Regions from separate parts of the Roseibium sp. FZY0029 genome, predicted to be linked through region 2. Evidence: predicted binding sites of a transcription regulator. Region 2 holds the regulator's gene; the other holds the start of a gene.
What was found. The regulator LexA, encoded in region 2, represses DNA repair genes until DNA is damaged. The targets are predictions, from matches to a motif close to TGTTCNNNNTGTGTTCNG.
Positions count from the first base shown of each region.

Region 1: the regulator LexA is predicted to act here: its motif matches at 4,827-4,844, upstream of recA (recombinase RecA).

Region 1 covers NZ_JAZDVZ010000002.1:432,272-442,554, forward strand. Annotated here, with positions in the region: gene V1T76_RS06550 (hypothetical protein) at 183-308, shown strand; gene alaS (alanine--tRNA ligase) at 626-3,283, opposite strand; gene recA (recombinase RecA) at 3,637-4,710, opposite strand; gene V1T76_RS06565 (translation initiation factor 2) at 5,151-5,645, shown strand; gene V1T76_RS06570 (class I SAM-dependent methyltransferase) at 5,996-6,799, shown strand; gene V1T76_RS06575 (PfkB family carbohydrate kinase) at 6,961-7,914, shown strand; gene V1T76_RS06580 (pseudouridine-5'-phosphate glycosidase) at 8,023-8,955, shown strand; gene V1T76_RS06585 (DUF3772 domain-containing protein) at 9,020-10,283, opposite strand, start outside.
Region 2 covers NZ_JAZDVZ010000005.1:236,995-247,277, reverse strand. Annotated here, with positions in the region: gene V1T76_RS15890 (alpha/beta hydrolase) at 1-308, opposite strand, end outside; gene V1T76_RS15885 (acyl-CoA synthetase) at 463-2,043, shown strand; gene lexA (transcriptional repressor LexA) at 3,061-3,771, shown strand; gene V1T76_RS15875 (ComEC/Rec2 family competence protein) at 3,776-6,187, opposite strand; gene gltX (glutamate--tRNA ligase) at 6,318-7,742, shown strand; gene gltA (citrate synthase) at 7,979-9,271, shown strand; gene V1T76_RS15860 (HAMP domain-containing methyl-accepting chemotaxis protein) at 9,735-10,283, shown strand, end outside.

The DNA.
Region 1 (10,283 bases), on a different contig from region 2:
CGTTTCTGTCTTTGCTCGCATTTTCATGAATAGCGGAAAGACAGGCTACGACAAACCTTTCCGCACCGACAGCCCCTCTGCCCCCGCACGAAGCTGTGCATAGGGGTGAGAGCATCGTGATTGGGTTAATTTGCCGCAGGCCCCATCTTCAAGGATAGCCAACCGCACCAAAGGAGGATGCCATGACCATAGACACCGACAAGGCCCGCGCCGCAGTAACCACGCCGCACCACATCGTCCTGAAAATGTTGCTGGTCTCAACATTCATCACAGCCGCAGCCCTGGCGATTATCGCTGTCGTGAACTGACCCGACCTGCAAACGCGGAAGGCTGGCGTTGATGAGACTGCTCGGCTCAGCCGCTCCAACCCAACCTCTCCATCGTCTTCCCGGCCAAGCGAAAGCGCGAGCCGGGAGCGGAGAGCCACAGGTCTTTCGCTCGTCATCTGCTGAAAGCCAGAACTCACAGGCTTCCCGATCATGGATCTCCGCTACGCTGCGTCCAGAATGACGAACGAGGGCTAGGTTTGCGGTCGGTCGTCGAAGAAGATCAGCGAAGGCTGTGAAAAAACAAGGGCGGCCCCAATGGAGCCGCCCTTTTCAATCTTCATCTCTGGAAGGATCAATCAGAGCCCCGCCAGATGTGCCTCGATCGCGGCAACGGCTTGATCGGCCCTGGCGCCATCCGGTCCACCGGCCTGCGCCATGTCGGGCCGTCCGCCGCCACCGCGGCCGCCCAGGGCTTCCGAGCCGATCCGTACCAGATCCACGGCGCTGACCTTGTCGGTCAGATCCTGCGTAACCGCCGTCACGATGGCGGCTTTTTCGTCTTCGGCAACGCTGATCAGAACAACCACACCGGAGCCAAGCTGGGTCTTGGCCTCGTCAGCCATGCCCTTCAGGTCTTTCGGGTTGATGCCCTCGACGACGCGGGCCATCAGCTTGAACGACCCGGCTTCCTTCACCGGCGTAGCGCCATCGGCTCCGCCGCCCATGGCGAGCTTTTTCTTGGCGTCCGCCAGTTCACGTTCCAGCTTCTTGCGGTCTTCAACCAGTTGCGCCACGCGGGCCGGAACATCGTCCGCGCTGATCTTCAGCAGGCTGGCCAGCTCACGCATGCGCTTGTCCTGCGCGTCCAGGTATTGACGGGCCTCCGAACCGGTCAGCGCCTCGATCCGGCGGACACCTGCCGCAACCGCGCCTTCGGAAACCAGCGTCACCAGACCAATGTCGCCGGTCCGCTTTACGTGGGTGCCACCGCACAGTTCCAGCGAATAGGGCTTGCCCTGCTTCGGACCATGGAGAGCCGTTCCCATGGAAACCACACGCACTTCCTCGCCGTATTTCTCGCCGAAAAGAGCCATGGCACCGGCTTCGATCGCATCGTCCACGGCCATGAGGCGCGTGTCGACCTGAGCGTTCTGCAACACGATCTCGTTGGCGAAGCTCTCAACCGTCGCCAGTTCCTCATCACTCACCGGCTTGGGATGGGAGAAGTCGAAACGCAGGCGTTCCGGCGTCACCAGAGAGCCCTTCTGCGCCACGTGATTGCCGAGGACCTCGCGCAACGCCTCATGCACCAGGTGGGTGGCCGAGTGGTTGGAGCGGATCGCCTTGCGGCGGGAATGGTCGACCTTCAGTTCCAGGGCAAGACCCGGAACCAGCTCGCCTTCCTCCACAGTGACGGAATGCACGAAAAGGCCGTCTGCCTTCTTCTGGGTGTTGGTCACGGCTGCCTTGACGCCGCTCGCCAGCATCCAGCCGGTATCGCCGACCTGACCGCCGCTTTCGCCGTAAAACGGCGTCTGGTTCAGAACCACGAACCCGCTTTCGCCGGCGGACAGCTTGTCGACTTCCTTGTCGTCGGCGGCAAGGCCGGCAACGACACCTTCAGCCGTCTCGGTTTCATAGCCGAGGAAGTCCGTCGCCCCGTGTTTTTCCTTGAGTGCGTACCAGACAGCTTCCGTAGCCGCGCTGCCCGAACCGGACCAGGCCGCACGGGCTTCCGCCTTCTGGCGCTCCATCGCCGCATTGAAGCCATCGATATCAACGGAGATATCACGTGTTCTGAGCGCATCCTGGGTCAGATCCAGCGGAAAGCCGTAGGTGTCGTAGAGCTTGAACGCGGTTTCCCCGTCAAGACGGCCGCCGGACTCAAGATCTTCCGTTGCCGTGTCGAGCAAGCCGAGCCCGCGCTCCAAGGTCTTGCGGAAGCGTGTTTCTTCCAGCTTCAGCGTCTCGGTGATCAGGTCTTCAGCGCGGCTCAGTTCCGGATAGGCCCGGCCCATCTCACGCACGAGAGCCGGAACCAGCTTGTGCATCAGCGGCTCGCTCGCCCCCAGAAGATGAGCGTGACGCATGCCGCGGCGCATGATCCGGCGCAACACATAACCACGGCCCTCGTTCGACGGCAGAACGCCGTCAGCAATCAGGAAGCTCGTCGACCGCAAGTGGTCGGCTATCACACGGTGGCTGCCGGTGGCGTCGCCTTCCGCTTCAACGCCCGTGGCGTTCACGGACGCCGCGATCAGTGCCTTGAAGAGGTCGATGTCGTAGTTGTTGTGAACACCCTGCATGACAGCAGCGATACGCTCGATGCCCATGCCGGTGTCGATGGATGGACGCGGCAGGTCGAGACGCTTTTCCGGCGTCTGTTCGTACTGCATGAAGACGAGGTTCCAGATCTCGATGAACCGGTCGCCGTCTTCTTCCGGGGAGCCCGGAGGGCCGCCCCAGATGTGGTCGCCATGATCGTAGAAGATTTCGGAACACGGGCCGCACGGGCCGGTATCGCCCATGGACCAGAAATTGTCCGATGTCGGAATACGGATGATCCGGTCTTCGCTGAGACCGGCAATCTTCTTCCACAGATCGAAAGCCTGATCGTCTTCAGCGAAGACGGTGACCAGGAGCTTGTCCTTCGGCAGGCCGAATTCCTTGGTGACGAGATTCCAGGCCAGTTCGATCGCCCGGTCCTTGAAATAGTCCCCGAACGAAAAGTTGCCGAGCATTTCGAAGAAGGTGTGGTGGCGTGCGGTGTAACCGACGTTGTCCAGGTCGTTGTGCTTGCCACCGGCGCGCACACACTTCTGTGCCGTCACCGCACGGGAATAATCGCGTTTTTCCAAGCCGGTAAACACGTTCTTGAACTGGTTCATGCCCGCGTTCGCGAACATCAGGGTCGGATCGTTGCGCGGCACCAGCGGCCCGGACTCGACCACTTCGTGGCCGTTTGTCTTGAAATAGTCCAGAAAGGCAGAGCGGATTTCATTTACGCCGGTCATTCGGATCTCGCATCGGTCACAGCCCCGCATATGAGGGCCTGTTGAAAATCTTGGGTGCGCGGGATCTGGCTCACCGATCCGCGCCGGAACAGCCTTTTAACTTTGACCTCCAACCCTGTCCAGCGGTTGCAAGGGCCCGACCCAACGGAAACCGGCCAGGATAAAGGCGAATTCCGGTTTGCACGTTAAAGCGACGCTCCGGCCACCTGTCAGCGCGCCATCCGACATGTTGGAATTTTGTTCCGGTCCTCGCCCCGAACAGCAAAAGGCCCCCTTCCGATAAACGGAAGGAGGCCCTTGGAAGACCGGACAAACGTCCGGAGCTCATGCGAGCGGCGACCAGAAGCTGAGGATCAATCCTCTGCTTCGTCTTCCACTCCCCCGTCCGGATCGATGATCGCCTCGGCGATCAGACCGGCGTTCTGGCGGATCGCCAGTTCGATTTCATCGGCAATTTCCGGATTGTCCTTCAGAAACTGCTTTGCATTTTCCCGGCCCTGGCCAAGACGCTGGCTGTTGTAGGAGAACCAAGCACCCGACTTTTCAACGATGTTGCCTTTGACACCAAGATCGATCAGCTCGCCGGTCTTGGAGACGCCCTCACCGTAGACAATGTCGAATTCGACCTGACGAAAGGGAGGCGCCAGCTTGTTCTTGACGACTTTCACGCGGGTCTGGTTGCCGACGACTTCGTCCCGGTCCTTGATCGCGCCGATGCGGCGAATATCCAGACGGACAGACGCGTAGAATTTCAGCGCATTGCCGCCTGTCGTGGTTTCAGGTGAACCGAACATCACGCCGATCTTCATGCGGATCTGGTTGATGAAGATCACCATGCACTTCGACTTGGAGATCGAAGCGGTCAGCTTGCGCAGCGCCTGGCTCATCAGGCGGGCCTGCATGCCCGGCAGACTGTCGCCCATTTCGCCTTCAAGTTCGGCCTTCGGCGTCAGCGCGGCGACCGAGTCGATGACCAGCACATCAATGGCGCCGGACCGCACCAGCGTGTCGGCGATTTCCAGTGCCTGCTCACCGGCGTCCGGCTGGGAGATCAGAAGATTGTCGATATCGACCCCAAGCTTGCGCGCATAGATCGGATCCAGCGCATGCTCCGCATCGATGAAGGCGCAGATCCCACCCGTCTTCTGAGCTTCGGCAACCGCATGCAGCGCAAGCGTCGTTTTACCGGACGATTCCGGCCCGTAGATCTCGACGATACGTCCGCGCGGCAGACCGCCGATCCCGAGGGCGATATCAAGTCCGAGAGACCCGGTCGAGACAGCTTGCACCTCAACCACCTGGCCCTGGCCCATCTTCATGATGGAGCCTTTGCCGAAGGCGCGTTCGATTTGGCTGAGCGCTGCGTCCAGCGCTTTTGTCTTATCCATCTGGCTGCTTTCTACGAGACGAAGTGTACTTTGCGACATGGCTTACGCTCCTTATTCCACGATGGACGTGCCGTTTCAATGAGAGCTTTGTACACATTTTGTTCTCATTTGACAAGATGGCAAAACCGATTGGTATTTAAATGAAAATGACTGTTTGTTTCCAATATGTTCTCAGCTGAACAGATCGCGTATTCCCCTACGTAAGCTGAACACCGGGTTATTCCCTGTTCCACATTGAGATAGAATCAGTGCTCTGCCGCATCTCGGGTGGATCGACTGGCCATCCCTGTCAGCCTGCTTTGCGGCTCGGTCCAGTCTTATCGAGCGCCTACCAGCTGGGCCTTGTCGCAATTCGAATGTGAATATCGGGTGGCAGTGAGCACGTCTTTCAATCGGTACTTGAAAAACAGATTTGCAAAGAATTTCGGTTCGGCTAGGTCTTCGCCACTTTTGTTTCACTTGGCTGGGAAGCGATTTACATGAAAACAAACAAACTGTTGTGCCTGGCGCTTGCGCTTGGCTTGTCGGCTTGCGCCACGGCGACACGCGGCACCAATGAGACCGTGAAGGTCTACGTCTCACCGGAAGGAGCACAGATCGCCACGTCCATCGGGCTGACCTGCAACACGTCCCCCTGCTCTCTTCAGGTCTCACGCAAACAGGAATTCACCGTTACGGTTTCCAAGGAAGGCTACAAGACCCAGACCGTCGAGGTGAACACCAAGGTCGCCCCCGGCGGCGTCGCCGGCATGGCTGGGAACGTGCTGATTGGCGGCGTTATTGGTGTCGGCGTCGACAGTGTTTCGGGAGCCACGCTCGACCACTCACCCAATCCGGTCCTCGTAGAGCTGGTCCCCAACAACCCCAGGAACCCGAAAACTCCCAAGGGTGATCTCTCCGAAATCAAGGAAAAGATCGCCGCCAAACAGCGCGCCCAGGAAGAAGCCGTAATGCGGAAGTCGGGTGGAGTTTAAATGGTCGAGACAACCTGGAGGCCCGAGATCTCCGGATCGCGCGATCTCAGGCCTTTAAAAAACGTGATCCGATGCGGGACATAAACCGGGTGCCCGAAGACAAAAGAGGTGTGAAACACAACGACCATGTCTTGCAATTTAGCTCCTACAGTCGGTTAGGATCTGGCGGCGCGCCTTGCCTGGAAATGCATAATCTGTCCGGGGCAGATGAGCGCCAACTTTGTGGCCGCAGTCGCGATGCGACCATTGGTTCGGTTCGAGAACAACCGTCCTCTCAAAACAAGTGCGGTTCAAGTTTCTGCGTAGAGCTCTTTATGGATAAAGACCCATAATTGGCGTAGCATCTTCTTATGAATGACACGTCTCGAAGTGAAGAAGCACAACGCCACTACGCGACGCCCCGCCATCTTGCGACACGTGGCTCGTTTCAGGCGAAATATGCAACTGTCAGCTGGTTTGGCTGGCTGATCGAGCATTTGAATTTACAAACAGAAATGCATGTATTGGACGTCGGGTGCGGTCCTGGCTGGATTTGGCGTTCTCAGGCAGACCGTCTGCCAAACCAACTTCGTCTTTCTCTCATAGATGCCTCTCCCGGAATGATCGAGGAGGTCTTGGCGAACCTGGCAACGGTGGAGAAGATTGAGGTCGTCAGCGCTAAGGTGGCAGATGCCATCGACCTGCCGCACCCAGATGAGACCTTTGACGCGGTGCTTCTTTTGCACGTCCTGTATCACTTGGAAGATCCACGAACCGCGTTGCGTGAAGCGAGACGTGTCTTGCGCACGGGCGGGCAGGTGTTCGTAAGCACAAATGCTCTGGAGAATATGAGCGAACTGCATTCAATCGGCGTCAAGGCATTTGGAGGCAGGCCCGTTGATCCCGCGGCCGCAATGTTCTCGCTCGATGATGCCGAGCAGGTTGTTGGTGAGCTTTTCGACGTTGTACGGCGATTTGATCTTACCGATACGATGACGTGCACTGATCCAGAAGATGCGGTGAAGTTCCTGTTGTCCTGTCCACCAGGCATTACTGCGGCCGAGGCTCAACAGAGGCATCTTGCTAAGCTGATCCGCGAGGAAAGCGACAGATCGCAAGGCAAGTTCATAATGACGCGCCGAAATGGCCTCATCATCGGCACAAAAGCACGCTGACTGCGAAAAACGGCCCCGTTGGCCGCTGATCCGTCGTTTCATGTTATCAACGGATGCTTGTTAGCTATGCCTGCGCGCTTCCCGTTGCCGCCCCCCGCTTAATCTGCTAGCCCGCGCTTTCAACGGTTGCCTGCGACCGGCGGAGCGAGCCTTGGGTTCTGATGCCGGCCCTTTATGAGACAGTCCTGAACGTGACTTCAGCCCATTCTTCTTCCGTCATCGCCATCGGTGCGATCCATTACGATACGATCGCCCATGCCAGCGAGCCGATCCGCCCCGAGACATCGACCCCTTCCAGACTGAGTGCGAAGCCGGGCGGCGTTGCCACGAATATAGCTCGAGCGCTGGTGCGCCTTGGTGTGGGAACGCATCTGGTGGGGACGGTCGGGGACGATGGTGCTGCCGACATGCTCTCTCGCCAGCTTCGACAGGAAGGTCTTGTTCTCCATGTCCTGGCCCGGTCAGGTTTCGCCACAGGCCAATACCTTGCGCTGCATAATCCGGCGGGCGATCTTGCAGCCGCCTGCGTCGATGATCGTGTGCTGTCCGAAGCCCCTGAAGACCTGTTCGATGCCATCGTTGAGCAGCTCGCGGCAGGTGCATCGCGGGAGACGATCTGGTTTCTGGATGCGAACCTCCCCGCTGCCATGCTGGCCCGGCTGGCAGGCGTTGCCCGGCCCGGGCGCCTCATTGCCAATGCCGTTTCGGATGCCAAGGCCATCCGGCTGCGTGGCGTCCTTGACGAACTGGACTGCCTGATGCTGAACCGCGGCGAAGCGGCCACGCTCACCGGCCTCTCCTGCGATGTATCTTCCGAAGACCTTGCCGCAGCCTTGATGCAGACCGGCCTGAAGAGTTTTGTCCTGACCAGTGCTGCCTCAGACGTGCTTGTGCTGGAAGGGGGAACGCTCCACCGCTTTGCTCCGCTTCAGACACAAATTGTCGACGTCACCGGCGCAGGCGACGCCTTGACAGCGGGCACGGTCGCAGCGCTTTCAAAAGGGTATGGCCTGACAGACGCCGTCCCCTTTGGCCTTTCGGCCGCCGCCCTGACCTTGCGCTGCACGGGCGCGCTCGCCGATGAGCTTACGTGGGATGCCCTCGCCAACTTTTGACCATGTGGACAAATTCCAATCTTGGCGCAGTCTCGCCTTGCGCCTATAAGACCCGCAGATTTGCCCCGGCCTAGAGCTGCCGGATGAAGAAACAGAAAGGCACACGCCGTGACCACCCCGACATCGCCCTCCTCCATCAAGGATCTGATCGTTTACAGCGATGAAGTGCGCGAGGCTCTTACGAACGGCAAGCCGGTCGTTGCGCTGGAATCGACCATCATCACCCACGGCATGCCGTTCCCGAGGAACGTCGAGACGGCCCGTGACGTGGAGGCCGATATTCGTGCGGAAGGCGCTGTTCCGGCTACGATCGCTCTGATGGACGGCAAGATCATGGTTGGTCTATCCGACACGGATCTCGACCGTCTGGCGCAGGCCAAGGACGTGATGAAGTGTTCGCGTGCCGACCTGACATTCGCCCTTGCCACCGGGCGCTACGGCGCGACCACCGTCGCCGCCACCATGATGGCGGCCCATGCGGCCGGCCTGAAGGTGTTCGCCACCGGCGGCATCGGCGGCGTTCACAAGGGCGCTGAGGAAAGCTTCGATATTTCCGCGGACCTTGATGAACTTGGCCGCACGCCGGTGTGTGTAGTGTCCGCTGGCGCCAAGGCGCTGCTCGACATTCCCAAGACGCTGGAAGTTCTGGAGACCAAGGGTGTGCCGGTCATTGCTTTCGGCACCGAAGAACTGCCGGCGTTCTGGTCACGGGCCAGCGGCCTGAAGGCCCCCTACTCGCTGAATTCGGCAGCTGAAATCGGCACGCTTTTGAAGATGCGGTCGCGCTTTCCGGACCACGGCGGTGTGCTGATCGCCAATCCGGTGCCGGAAACCGACCAGATCCCGCGGGACGAGATGACCGGCTACATCGATGCCGCCATCACTGACGCTTCGGCCAAGGGCATTCGCGGCAAGGAAGTGACCCCCTTCGTTCTCGGCGCGATCCTGGAGTTGACCGGCGGCCGCAGCCTTGACACGAACATTGCCCTGGTGCGCAACAATGCCCGCCTGGCAGCCCGCATTGCCGCGGAACTCGTCTAGGACGGATTGAGTAAAAAGACCTCCGGGCTTTCGGTTACGACCAACCTGAAGCCCGGACCACGCGTCAGGACGGCTTGTCCTCTTCCGGTTGAGAGGCCGGAACCGCCTGCCGGCGCTCCAGCGCCTCGGCCAACTGGTCGAAATCCTTGATATGCAGGTCGCGCTGCGGGAACGGGATCTCGACACCCGCTTTGCCAAGTTCGTTATAGACCGTGAAATAGAGGTCCGACTTGGTCGTCATCACATTGCCGATGTCCTTAAGGAAGCACCGCAATTCGAAGTTCAGCGAGCTGTCGCCCAGCCCGATGAACAGAACCTGCGGTGTCGGATAGCGCGAGATGGTGTTGTTTGCCCGCGCCGCATCGAACAGGATCGACTTCACCTTCTCAAGGTCGCTGCCATAGGCAACGCCGACCGGCAGGATGAGACGCCCGGACTTGTTCGTCAGCGTCATGTTCTTGACCGTTCCGGCGATCAGATCCGAATTCGGGACGATCACGTCATGACGGTCGAAGGTTTCGATGCGTGTCGAGCGGACGGAGATCTTGCGCACATAGCCGGATTGCCCGGACACTTCGATCCAGTCCCCTTCCTTGATCGGCCGTTCGATCAGCAGAATGATGCCGGAGACGAAGTTGGAAACGATGGTCTGCAGACCAAAACCGATACCGACCGACAAGGCACCGGCGACAACCGCAAGGCTGGAGAGGTTGAGCCCTGCCGTCGAGACCGCAATCAGCACCGCCAGCGTAAGCCCGACATACCCAGTGCCCGTGACCAGGGCGTTCTGCGCACCGCTATCCATGCGCGTTTGCGGCAGAACGGTGCTTTTGAGAAGGTTCTGAAGCCAGCGCGTCACCACAACGCCGATGCCGAAAATGGTGACAAGCACGATCAGGGAATCGAGCGACAGGTGAATGTCGCCCAGTTGCACGCCATTCGTCAGCAAGTTCCAGGCTTCGATGATATCCGTGGCACGCGCGCCCCATGTCATCGCGATCAACGGGGCGAAGATCATCGTCAGCACACAGATCAGGCTGAAGGCAGCCAGGATCGGAACAGGCTCGTCCTCCCGCTTGCCGAGCGCCGCTTTCACGATGACCAGCACAAGATGGTAAAGCATGAACCCGAAGCCGAGCTGGGCGACGGTCATGATCACCGGCAGGATCGCCACCCGGGCAAGCTGCACATACCCCAGCATCGTCACGCAAACGGCCAGAACGGCGGAAGCCTTCATCAGCAGGGACAAAAACAGCAGAAAGCCCGACTCCTGCGGCTTCACCGAGCCTTCCTCGGGCTGTTCCGCCGTCTGCTCACTTTCCTGCACC
Region 2 (10,283 bases):
GGCATGCAAACCGTCCAGCCCTTTGCCAGACACCCGCTTGAGAAATGCGACCAGGAACTCTTGTCGAATCTCAGCCAGTAGCCCCCATGCACGAAGACAACGAGCCCCTTGGATTTTCGCTCCGGCCGGAACACATCGAACCGTTGACGATCCCCTTCCCCGTAAACAACATCCAGATCCTTCTCGACCCAGCTTTTCCGGAAGGCTTCGGCATCTTGCGCCCAGCGCACAATAAAATCGTCGGCACCTGGAATATACGCTGCATTTGAATAGGCATCGTCCCAATCAGCAATCGTCATCTCGCTCATTCGAAATCCTCTAACAACCTTCGAAATTGATCGGCGGCATCCTTGCACGATTTCCTTTCAAAGCGGAACGGCCTGAATGCCAATCGCAGCTTGTCAAATAGACCTGGGTCAACCTAACGTCAGAAAAAAACCATGAACCGGGAGGCAAACTCATATGGTGGAACGCTGTTCCAATCGCGTGTCCAATCTTGCACACTTTCTGTCCAGAAATGCCGCACGATGGCCAACCCGTCCGGCCGTTGTCCAGGATGGGCGCACATGGACCTGGGCGGAAATCGATTCGCGAGTCTCAGCTCTTGCAACAGGCCTGCAGTCTGAGTTTGGCGTTTCCAAGGGGGACAGTCTCCTGGTGCAGGCTGAAAACTCTGTTCAGATGATCGAGATCATGCTGGCTGCTTTCCGCCTGGGGGCTGTCTGGGTTCCTTGCAACTTCCGTCAGGCGCCCGGTGAGACAGCCTATGCGGCGGAAAAAGCGAAGGCGAAGGTTTTCCTGTGTGACGCAAATTTCAGCGCTCAAGCCGAAGCTGTACGGAACGCAAGACCGCAGCTGACTGGTTGCGTAACGATTGGCACGAGCGACTTTGGCACCAGCTATGAGGATCTTGTCTCCCGCCACACGGGACAAGCCTTTGCGAATGAGAGCGTAGATTACAACGACCCCTGTTGGTTGTTCTTCACATCCGGCTCCACAGGACGCCCAAAGGCGGTCGTCCTCAGTCACGGGCAAATCGGTTTCGTCTGCGTCAACTACATGGCGGATCTGTTGCCTGGAACAACGGAACAGGATGCATCGCTGGTGATCGCTCCGCTCTCCCACGGCGCAGGGCTACAACTGGTCGCTCAGCTTGTGGCCGGTTCAGCGCATGTGCTTTTGCCTAGAGGTGGCTTCAATCCGGCAACCGCTTTCGAGCTGATCGAAAAACACAAGGTCAGCAATATTTTCACTGTGCCAACAATCGTCAAACGCCTGGTGGAAGATCCTGCGGTCGACCGGTTCGATCACTCAAGCCTGCGACACCTCATCTATGCGGGGGCTCCCATGTACCGGGAGGACCAGAAACTGGCGCTGCAGAAACTGGGGCACGTTCTGGTTCAATACTACGGGCTTGGCGAGGTCACCGGAAACATCACGGTGCTGCGGCCCCAGGATCATTTTCTGGAGGATGGTCCCGAGACACGCAGCGGCACCTGCGGCACGGAGCGCACCGGCATCGAGGTCTCGATCCAGGACGAACACGGCAATCTTCTGCCGCCCAATGAAACAGGTGAAGTCTGCGTTATTGGCGCAGCTGTCTGCGCGGGATACCTGGAGGACGATGAAGCCAACAAAAAGTCGTTCAGAAATGGCTGGTTCCGGACGGGCGACATCGGTCACATGGATGAACAGCGCTACCTCTTCCTGACCGGCCGAGCCTCGGACATGTATATTTCGGGTGGCTCCAACGTCTATCCGAAAGAAGTCGAGGAAGTCCTGCTCACACATCCGGATATCTCCGAGGTCGCAATTCTAGGCATTCCTGACAGGCAATGGGGCGAAGTCGGACTTGCCGTTTGCGTGGCGGCCCCGGGCAAGTCCCCCGACCCTCAGGCTTTGACGGACTATCTCGACGGCAAGATCGCCCGTTACAAATTGCCGGCACGCTACCTCTTTATTCCGGCGATGCCGACCAGCGCCTACGGCAAGATCACGAAGAAACTGGTGCGAGAGCATCTGACGGAGCAGGGCTTACTGTGAGACGGCCACCGCCCAGGACACTTGCCGACATCCGGCATCCTGGTCCCGCCGCCGAAAATCGGCGGCCCTATGCCAGATGCCGGGCGGAACCTCTAAAGATAGACATCACGGAGCCCGCGCCTCTTTTGGAGGTCTTGGGTCGCTACGCCAAACAGCATGAGCTGAGTCCGGCGGTGCGGGATCTTTCCGGTCTGACACTTGGGCCATTCGACTTCGTAATGCCAGCCTGTGCGATCGATGACCGCCACGCAGCGTAGTACAGCGACACGCATTCCTCCAAGGGCTCTACTCTCGAAACAGCGGTCGCAATTCTAGGCAGGAAGGACGGCGACTGGTTTGCGCATATATACGCCTACTGGCACGAGAGTGGCAGAGAACGTCTCGGTCACCCGCTGCCTCACACGCTTCAGATAGCGCACGCAGGCATCATCAGGGGCCACGGTCTCAAAGGCGCGGCATTTGTGGCTTCGTTGGACCCGGAAACCGAATTCACGTTGTTCCGCTTACAGCAGGCCGGACCCCTCTCCAGACCGCTTCGAAACAACGCTCTCATTACGACGCCGGCTCCGTTTGCCGATCTGACAAACAGCATCCACGAACTTGCTCTTCTGTTGGATTCATCCTCCTACGAAGTCTAGGGCCTTGGCAGCCTTGCCGGAGCGGCGTTTCGCGATGCCGACGCGATGACGGGCCTGATTTCCGAAATATTGCTTTCCCCAGGTGGCGGGGCAAGAGCAACTCAGGAGCTCCAAGTGCCCATACGCGCGATCGACCTTGATGGCGGGTTGCATGATGGCATTCTCATTGCCGGCGGGGCGCCCACGCTTGTCACTTGCGAATTGCTGATTACGACCCGATCAACATGTGACAATAAGCCTGGGCCAGTTGAAAATTGATCGTGGCCGCCAGCAAGGCACCAAGAACAGTAAGAGAACATTTACCCTTGCAGAACACAATGAGAACAGGTACCATGTTCTTGATTTGTACCAGATGTTTTCTCGGTCAGGGGACGCCTACATGCTGACGCGCAAGCAGTACGAACTGCTCATGTTCATTCACGAAAGACTGAAAGAAACCGGTGTGCCGCCGTCTTTCGACGAAATGAAGGATGCGCTCGATCTGCGCTCCAAGTCCGGCATTCATCGCCTGATCACAGCCCTTGAAGAACGCGGCTTCATCCGGCGCTTGCCGAACCGGGCAAGAGCCATGGAGGTTGTTCGCCTTCCGGATTCCATCGCACCGGGCCTGGGTACTCCTCGGCCAAGGGGCACCTTTTCGCCAGAAGTCATCGAAGGCTCGCTCGGTAAACCGGAACCGGCGAAGGCAGCACCGGAACCCGTTATCGGTGTCACGGAAATTCCCGTTATGGGCCGAATTGCCGCCGGTGTACCGATCGAGGCCATTCAGACCCACAGCCATTCCATTACCGTGCCTCAGGACCTGATTGGGCGTGGAGAGCATTACGCGCTGGAAGTGCGCGGCGATTCCATGATCGAAGCCGGCATTCTGGATGGTGACACCGTTCTGATACGCAGGACCGACAGTGCCGACAGTGGAGATATTGTCGTCGCTCTTGTCGATGATGAGGAAGCAACCTTGAAGCGCTTGCGCAAGAAAGGTGCCTCTATCGCGCTTGAAGCCGCGAACCCCGCCTATGAAACCCGGATCTTCGGACCGGGCCGCGTCCGAGTTCAGGGCCGACTTGTTGCCCTGTTTCGACAGTACTGACCCGTCACTCGTCAACGCGCTCTTTTGCAAATGAAGCGCGGCTGGCTTGACGTAACCCGTCTCTTGTGACCGTTCCTGGCCGATGCCAGGGACGCGGCGGGTCAGGGATGGCGTACACCAGCTTTTCGATTTTTGGCTTTCCGTCAGGCGGAAGTACCTCTCGGTCGCCAAGCCTATTGGTATCATCCCCCCGACGAGCAGCGCTTGCCGACAACCAGATCGAAACTGCGCCGCGTGCCGACCGCGTTTCCTGGTCCAAAACAAGCACTGAGCTGCAGTTTTCCGGAGCGACTAGATCGGTCACGATCAAATCGGCGTATCTGCAATCCATCTGAAATGCTTCGAACGTTTTAGGCTGGGCGATTGCCAAATAGGGTAAGGCCAGTTGCAGCGCCTCTTCGCTTTCCCCTGGTCCGTATGCCCTGACGACGCATCCATCATCGTCACACATTTTCTGAGGCGATTTCATCTTACGCGATAAAATCGCTTCATCAGGAACGCCTTCCGACTGAAGCCAAAGGTCTGTTGCAAAGGACCGGCCTCTAGCTTCGTAACGCAAGGCCCCAGTTTCATCCCGAGCGGCGATGCGAGAGCCGCTCGCGGCAATCTGGATGTCCGGAGGCTGGTCAGTGATGACAATCATGAGCCCCGCAAGCAGCGGAAATCCGGCGAGCAGACGCCTTCTTCCTGGCAACAACAGGCCGGCAAATAGCGCCGACAGCAGTAGACTTGCAGCCATTCCGTCGAGCCTGCCCGACGCGCCGCCTCCGGCATCCAGCGCAGCAGTGAATGAAGCCACCTTCAGAAGCAGCGACACGCCGATAGACATCACGGCCAGTGGCAGCGCAGCCAGTCCAAAGGGCATCAGAACAAACGCCATCACACCCATTGGCATGACAAGCAGCGAGAACACTGGCATGCCCAGAAGATTGCCTACAACGCCATAGGGCGCAATGCGGCTGAAATGATGTGCTCCGATGATGCCGGTCGCCAATCCGGCGACCAGCGCGGTAACAAGCAGACCCGCAACCCATTTGCCAAGAAAAACGCATGTCGCCATGCCCCATCCGGATACTCTGTCACCGGTCGATCCAAAGCGATCCCGTTGCCGCCACAAATCATAGACGGCAACCAGACAGATCACGGCGGCAAATGACATCTGGAAGCCAGGGAAAAACAGGCGTTCAGGCGCTATCACAAGAAGCAGGAGGCCTGCTAGCGCTACACTCCTCAAAGTCAGACCGCGCCGACCGACAAGAACCCCGAGAAAGACAATGGCAATCATCAAAAAAGAGCGCTGTGTGGCAACCGCTCCGCCGGACAGAAGCAGATAGACGACGGCCGCACCAAGAGCTGAGAGAGCTGCCCACTTGTGAACAGGCCATCTCAACGTCAAGACCGGAATGAGCGATAACAGCAACAAAACTGCCCCGTAGGCGCCACCGGCGAAAAGCGCCATATGCAGTCCTGAAATCGCCAGGATGTGAGCCAGCCCCGCCGAACGCAATACCTCTTCCTGCTCTTCAGCAATGCCGCTTCTGTCACCAACCAAAAGGGCGACGATCAATGCGGTTTCGGGCCCATCGGCAAGACTGGATTTGATCCGCTCCGCGATATTGCTTCGGAGTTTGGCAATGACAACAGAGGGGCGAAGCCCAATCCCCTGATCTGGAACCTTGATGACCTGAGGCGGACCAAAACTGAAGCCCGTCGCGCCTATTTGCTGAAAAAAGGCCCGGAAGGAATAGTCATACCCTCCCGGGAACACGGGACCCGCCGGAGGAAACAGGCGCGCATTGATACGAACTGTGTCCCCGACCTCCACTGCGCTATCAGCCGGAATGCGCACGCGCACTTTTGCCGGAAACACGAGCGCCTCGACCGGACGTTCATTAACCGCAGTTACAGCAAGCACAAGCCGAACACCGGCCGCTCCGGTATCCACCTCTTCAACAACCCCAGATACATCAGCGTTCATCGGCTCGGCAAGGCGCGGCGTTGATACATAAGCGGTCCGAAGGCTGGATGTCGCCAGTCCGGCGAAAAAAGCCAGGCAGAGAATGGCTGGAACCGCCACTTTGCCACCTTGCCCCACGCGCCAGACTGCGAGGCCTGCAAACACCGCCAGACCCGTCATCAGAAGCCAGGACGGCTCTTCAGGCAACCAGACATAAACGCCAATTCCCGCAGCAAACGCGAAGGCGAACCACAAGAGACCTTGCGCATCCCAAAGGCGATCTGCCGCTGAACTTTTCATCGAACCAGCATAGGGATTGTGCCCTGATAACCCGAAGCGCCGCTTCCAACGTTCATCGGGCAAAGGATCAGCAACGGACGAACCTTGCCCCTGATCATCATCAGGTGCCGTTCGCGACCGGCTGTCAGTCCTATCCTGCGGATCGGTCAGTGACGTCACCCCAGCTCCCCGTTTGGTCCAAGAAAGGGCAGAGGCCCCTATTTAGCCTTGCCAAAGCCTGTGGTAAGACCGCGCCATCAATTCGGCGCGCTCCGCGCCGTCATACTGACAGAGACTTTTATAAAGCACCATGGCACAGAACATCGTCACGCGCTTCGCCCCGTCTCCGACCGGGTTCCTGCATATCGGCGGCGCTCGCACCGCGCTCTTCAACTGGCTGTTCGCCCATCATCATGGCGGCAAGATGCTGCTACGGATCGAAGATACGGATCGGGCCCGCTCCACACAGGAAGCAGTTGACGCGCTGATCGACGGCCTGTCCTGGCTCGGGCTGGACTGGGATGGAGAGCCGATCTCCCAGTTTTCCCGGGTTGAACGCCACAAGGAAGTGGTCGAACAGATGCTCGCCAACGGCACGGCCTATCGCTGCTATTGCACGCCGGAAGAACTCGACGCCATGCGCGAGAAGGCCCGAGCCGAAGGCAAACCGCCTCGCTATGATGGCACATGGCGCGAACGCGACGCCTCCGAAGCCCCTGACGGCGTCGATCCCGTCATCCGCATCAAGGCACCGCAGGAAGGCGAGACCGTTGTCGACGATCTTGTTCAGGGTCGCGTCGTGATCCCGAACAAGGATCTCGACGATTTCGTTCTGATGCGGTCCGACGGAACTCCGACCTACATGCACGCCGTTGTGGTGGATGATCACGACATGGGCATCACCCACATTATCCGCGGTGTCGATCACCTGACCAACGCTGCCCGCCAGACGCTCATCTTCCAAGCACTTGGCTGGGAAGTGCCGGCAATGGCGCATATTCCGCTCATTCACGGTCCGGACGGTGCAAAGCTGTCGAAACGGCACGGTGCCACTGGTGCGGAAGCCTATCGTGAGATGGGTTATCTGCCGCAGGCCATGAGAAACTATCTGGCTCGGCTCGGCTGGAGCCACGGCGACGAGGAAATCATCTCTCTTGAAGACATGATCAAGTGGTTTGATTTCGATGCTGTCGGCCAGTCGGCTGCACGCTTCGATTTCAAGAAGCTGGAAAACCTCAACGGGCATTACATGCGCGCCACCGAGGACGCCGAACTGCTGAGCCATTGGAAGGTTTATCTCGCACATGCCGAAGGCGGCGATAAGGTTCTTTCCTGGCTTGCCGACAGCAACAACGAGGCCACCGCTCTGTCGGCGCTTCCCGGCCTGAAGGAACGGGCAAAGACCCTGGTCGAGCTGACGGAAAGCGCCTCTTATCTGTGGCGTCAACGTCCTCTCGACACGGACGAAAAAGCCCAGAAAATACTGGACGACGATGCCAGAGCTATTCTGAAAGATCTGCACGCCGTCGTGGCGGGCGTCTCTGACTGGACAGCAGAACCGCTGGAAACAGCGGTAAAAGCCTACGCGGAGGGCAAGGAATTGAAACTCGGCAAGGTAGCCCAACCGCTGAGGGCTGCGCTGACGGGCCGCGGCACATCGCCCGGTATCTATGACGTTCTGATTGCTCTTGGCCGGGAAGAATCCCTGGCCAGAATTCAGGATCAAGCGGTCTGAGATCAAGCGCCGCCGGATGCATTTTCTGGCAAAAACCAGGCTTCCGGCGGCCGCACTTGCGGGCGAAAAACGTCTTTGACCAAAGCGTTATATCGGCCAGCTTGCGGCAGTGCAGTAAATGGGCTACGCAAGACGCGAAAAATTCTCCAGTGCTGATCCGGCAACCGGCAACGGGACCCAACGCCAGAAGGGTCAAACCAGGACGGCACATCCGTTTAACGTAAAGGGGTTTCTGAATGGCCGACAACAACGCCAAGCTCAATGTCGGTGGTAACGACCACGCATTCGACGTTCTTGACGGATCCATCGGACCGTCGGTAGTGAACATCTCGTCCTTGTACAAGGACACTGGCATGTTCACCTACGACCCGGGCTTCACTTCCACCGCATCGTGCGAATCCAAGATCACCTATATTGATGGTGACGAAGGCACCCTGCTCTATCGCGGTTATCCGATCGAGCAGCTCGCCGACCACGGTGATTTCCTGGAGTCCTGCTATCTTCTGCTTTACGGCGAACTGCCGACCAAGTCCCAGAAGGACGACTTCGTCAATCGTGTGACCTACCACACGATGATCCACGAACAGATGAACCGGTTCTTCTCCGGCTTCCGCCGTGACGCACACCCGATGGCCGTCATGGTCGGCACGGTTGGGGCGCTGTCCGCCTTCTATCACGACTCCACGGACATCACCGACCCGCATCAGCGCATGGTTGCGTCGCTGCGCATGATCGCCAAGATGCCGACCATTGCCGCAATGGCCTACAAGTACCACGTCGGTCAGCCGTTCGTTTATCCACGCAACGACCTGAGCTATGCGGCGAACTTCCTGCATATGTGCTTCGCGGTGCCTTGCGAGGAATACAAGGTGAACCCGGTCCTGGCCCGCGCCATGGACCGTATCTTCATTCTTCATGCCGACCATGAGCAGAACGCTTCTACCTCTACGGTGCGGCTGGCAGGCTCTTCCGGTGCAAATCCGTTTGCCTGCATCGCGGCCGGCATCGCCTGCCTCTGGGGCCCGGCACATGGTGGCGCCAACGAAGCAGCTCTCAACATGCTGTCCGAAATCGGCTCTGTGGACCGCATCCCGGAATATGTCGCCCGCGCCAAAGACAAGAACGATCCGTTCCGCCTGATGGGCTTTGGCCACCGCGTTTACAAGAACTACGACCCGCGTGCCCGCATCATGCAGAAGACCACGCACGAAGTTCTCGGCGAACTCGGCATCAAGGACGATCCGCTCCTGGACGTTGCCATGGAGCTGGAAAAGATCGCGCTCAACGACGAATATTTCGTTGAGAAGAAACTGTATCCGAACATCGACTTCTATTCCGGCATCACGCTGCGCGCGCTCGGCTTCCCGACCACGATGTTCACTGTTCTGTTCGCTCTTGCCCGTACTGTTGGCTGGATCGCACAGTGGAAGGAAATGGTGGAAGATCCGTCCCAGCGCATCGGTCGCCCGCGTCAGCTCTACACAGGTGAGAAACTGCGCGACTACACGCCGATCGACCAGCGCCGCTAAGACGCACGCAGGCAGTCGCCTGCCTGCAATAGTCCGCAGTTTCGTCTGCGTGCATATCAAACAAGAAGACGCCTCGCTTCCATGCGGGCGTCTTCTTTGTTTTTTGCCCCAGCGGAACCAAAGCAACGACGAGAAATGATTTTCCCGATTAAATGAGGTTAGTGAAAAAAGCTTCCGCACCAAATATCTCTATTATCCACGCGAAAACGAATTGCTAACGCAAAACAATATACGAAAAGGAATTATGTAAAAAATTCAAGAAATTTCAGAAAAGGCTATTTCTTCAAATTTATTAGACATCAAAGAAAGTAATAAAACAAAACAAACCTTCCACTTTCACGTATATTAGAAAAGTTTACTAATAATAAGGATTCGTTGCTTACCTTTCACCTCAAAGAGTGCGCATGAAGCATGCCGGGGTTCTCGAGGGGTTAAAATGGGTTTTTTGAAGTTCGCTTCTGACTTGAAGTTTGGGGTTAAAGTGGGCGGCAGCTTTGCCGCCGTGGTTGCCCTCACCGGTATCGTGGGTGGTGTTGGCGCTTACAGCGTCATGACTTTGGCGGAACGCATGGAGATTGCAAAGCAATCAACTTCCGCAATAGCCCAGTTGCAAAGTCTGGCGAGCAAGAAGGAAAGCTTCCTGTCTTCCGAGAACCCTCAAGATGCAGAGGCCACTCTCTCTGATATTGGTGAACTGACAGCCGAATTGGAGAAACTCCAGAACGAGCTTAACGCCGATCCTCAAGCCCAAATACCCGTTGCCGAAGCAGCCACAGCCGTGAAGGATTTCCGGGCAGCCTTCGAAAAGGTCGTTGGCCTGACGCAGCTACAAACTCAAAAACAACAGCAGCTCGATAGCGCCGTCCAAGATCTTGAGAAGATATCTTCGGACATTCTGGGCAAGGCGCTGATGGCGCGAGACGGCGTTAGTCAGGACGAGACCAACGCACGCAAGACGCTTGTACTTGCCAATAAGGTTGGTCAGGCCGCCGCAGGCTTCCAGGAGGAGGCC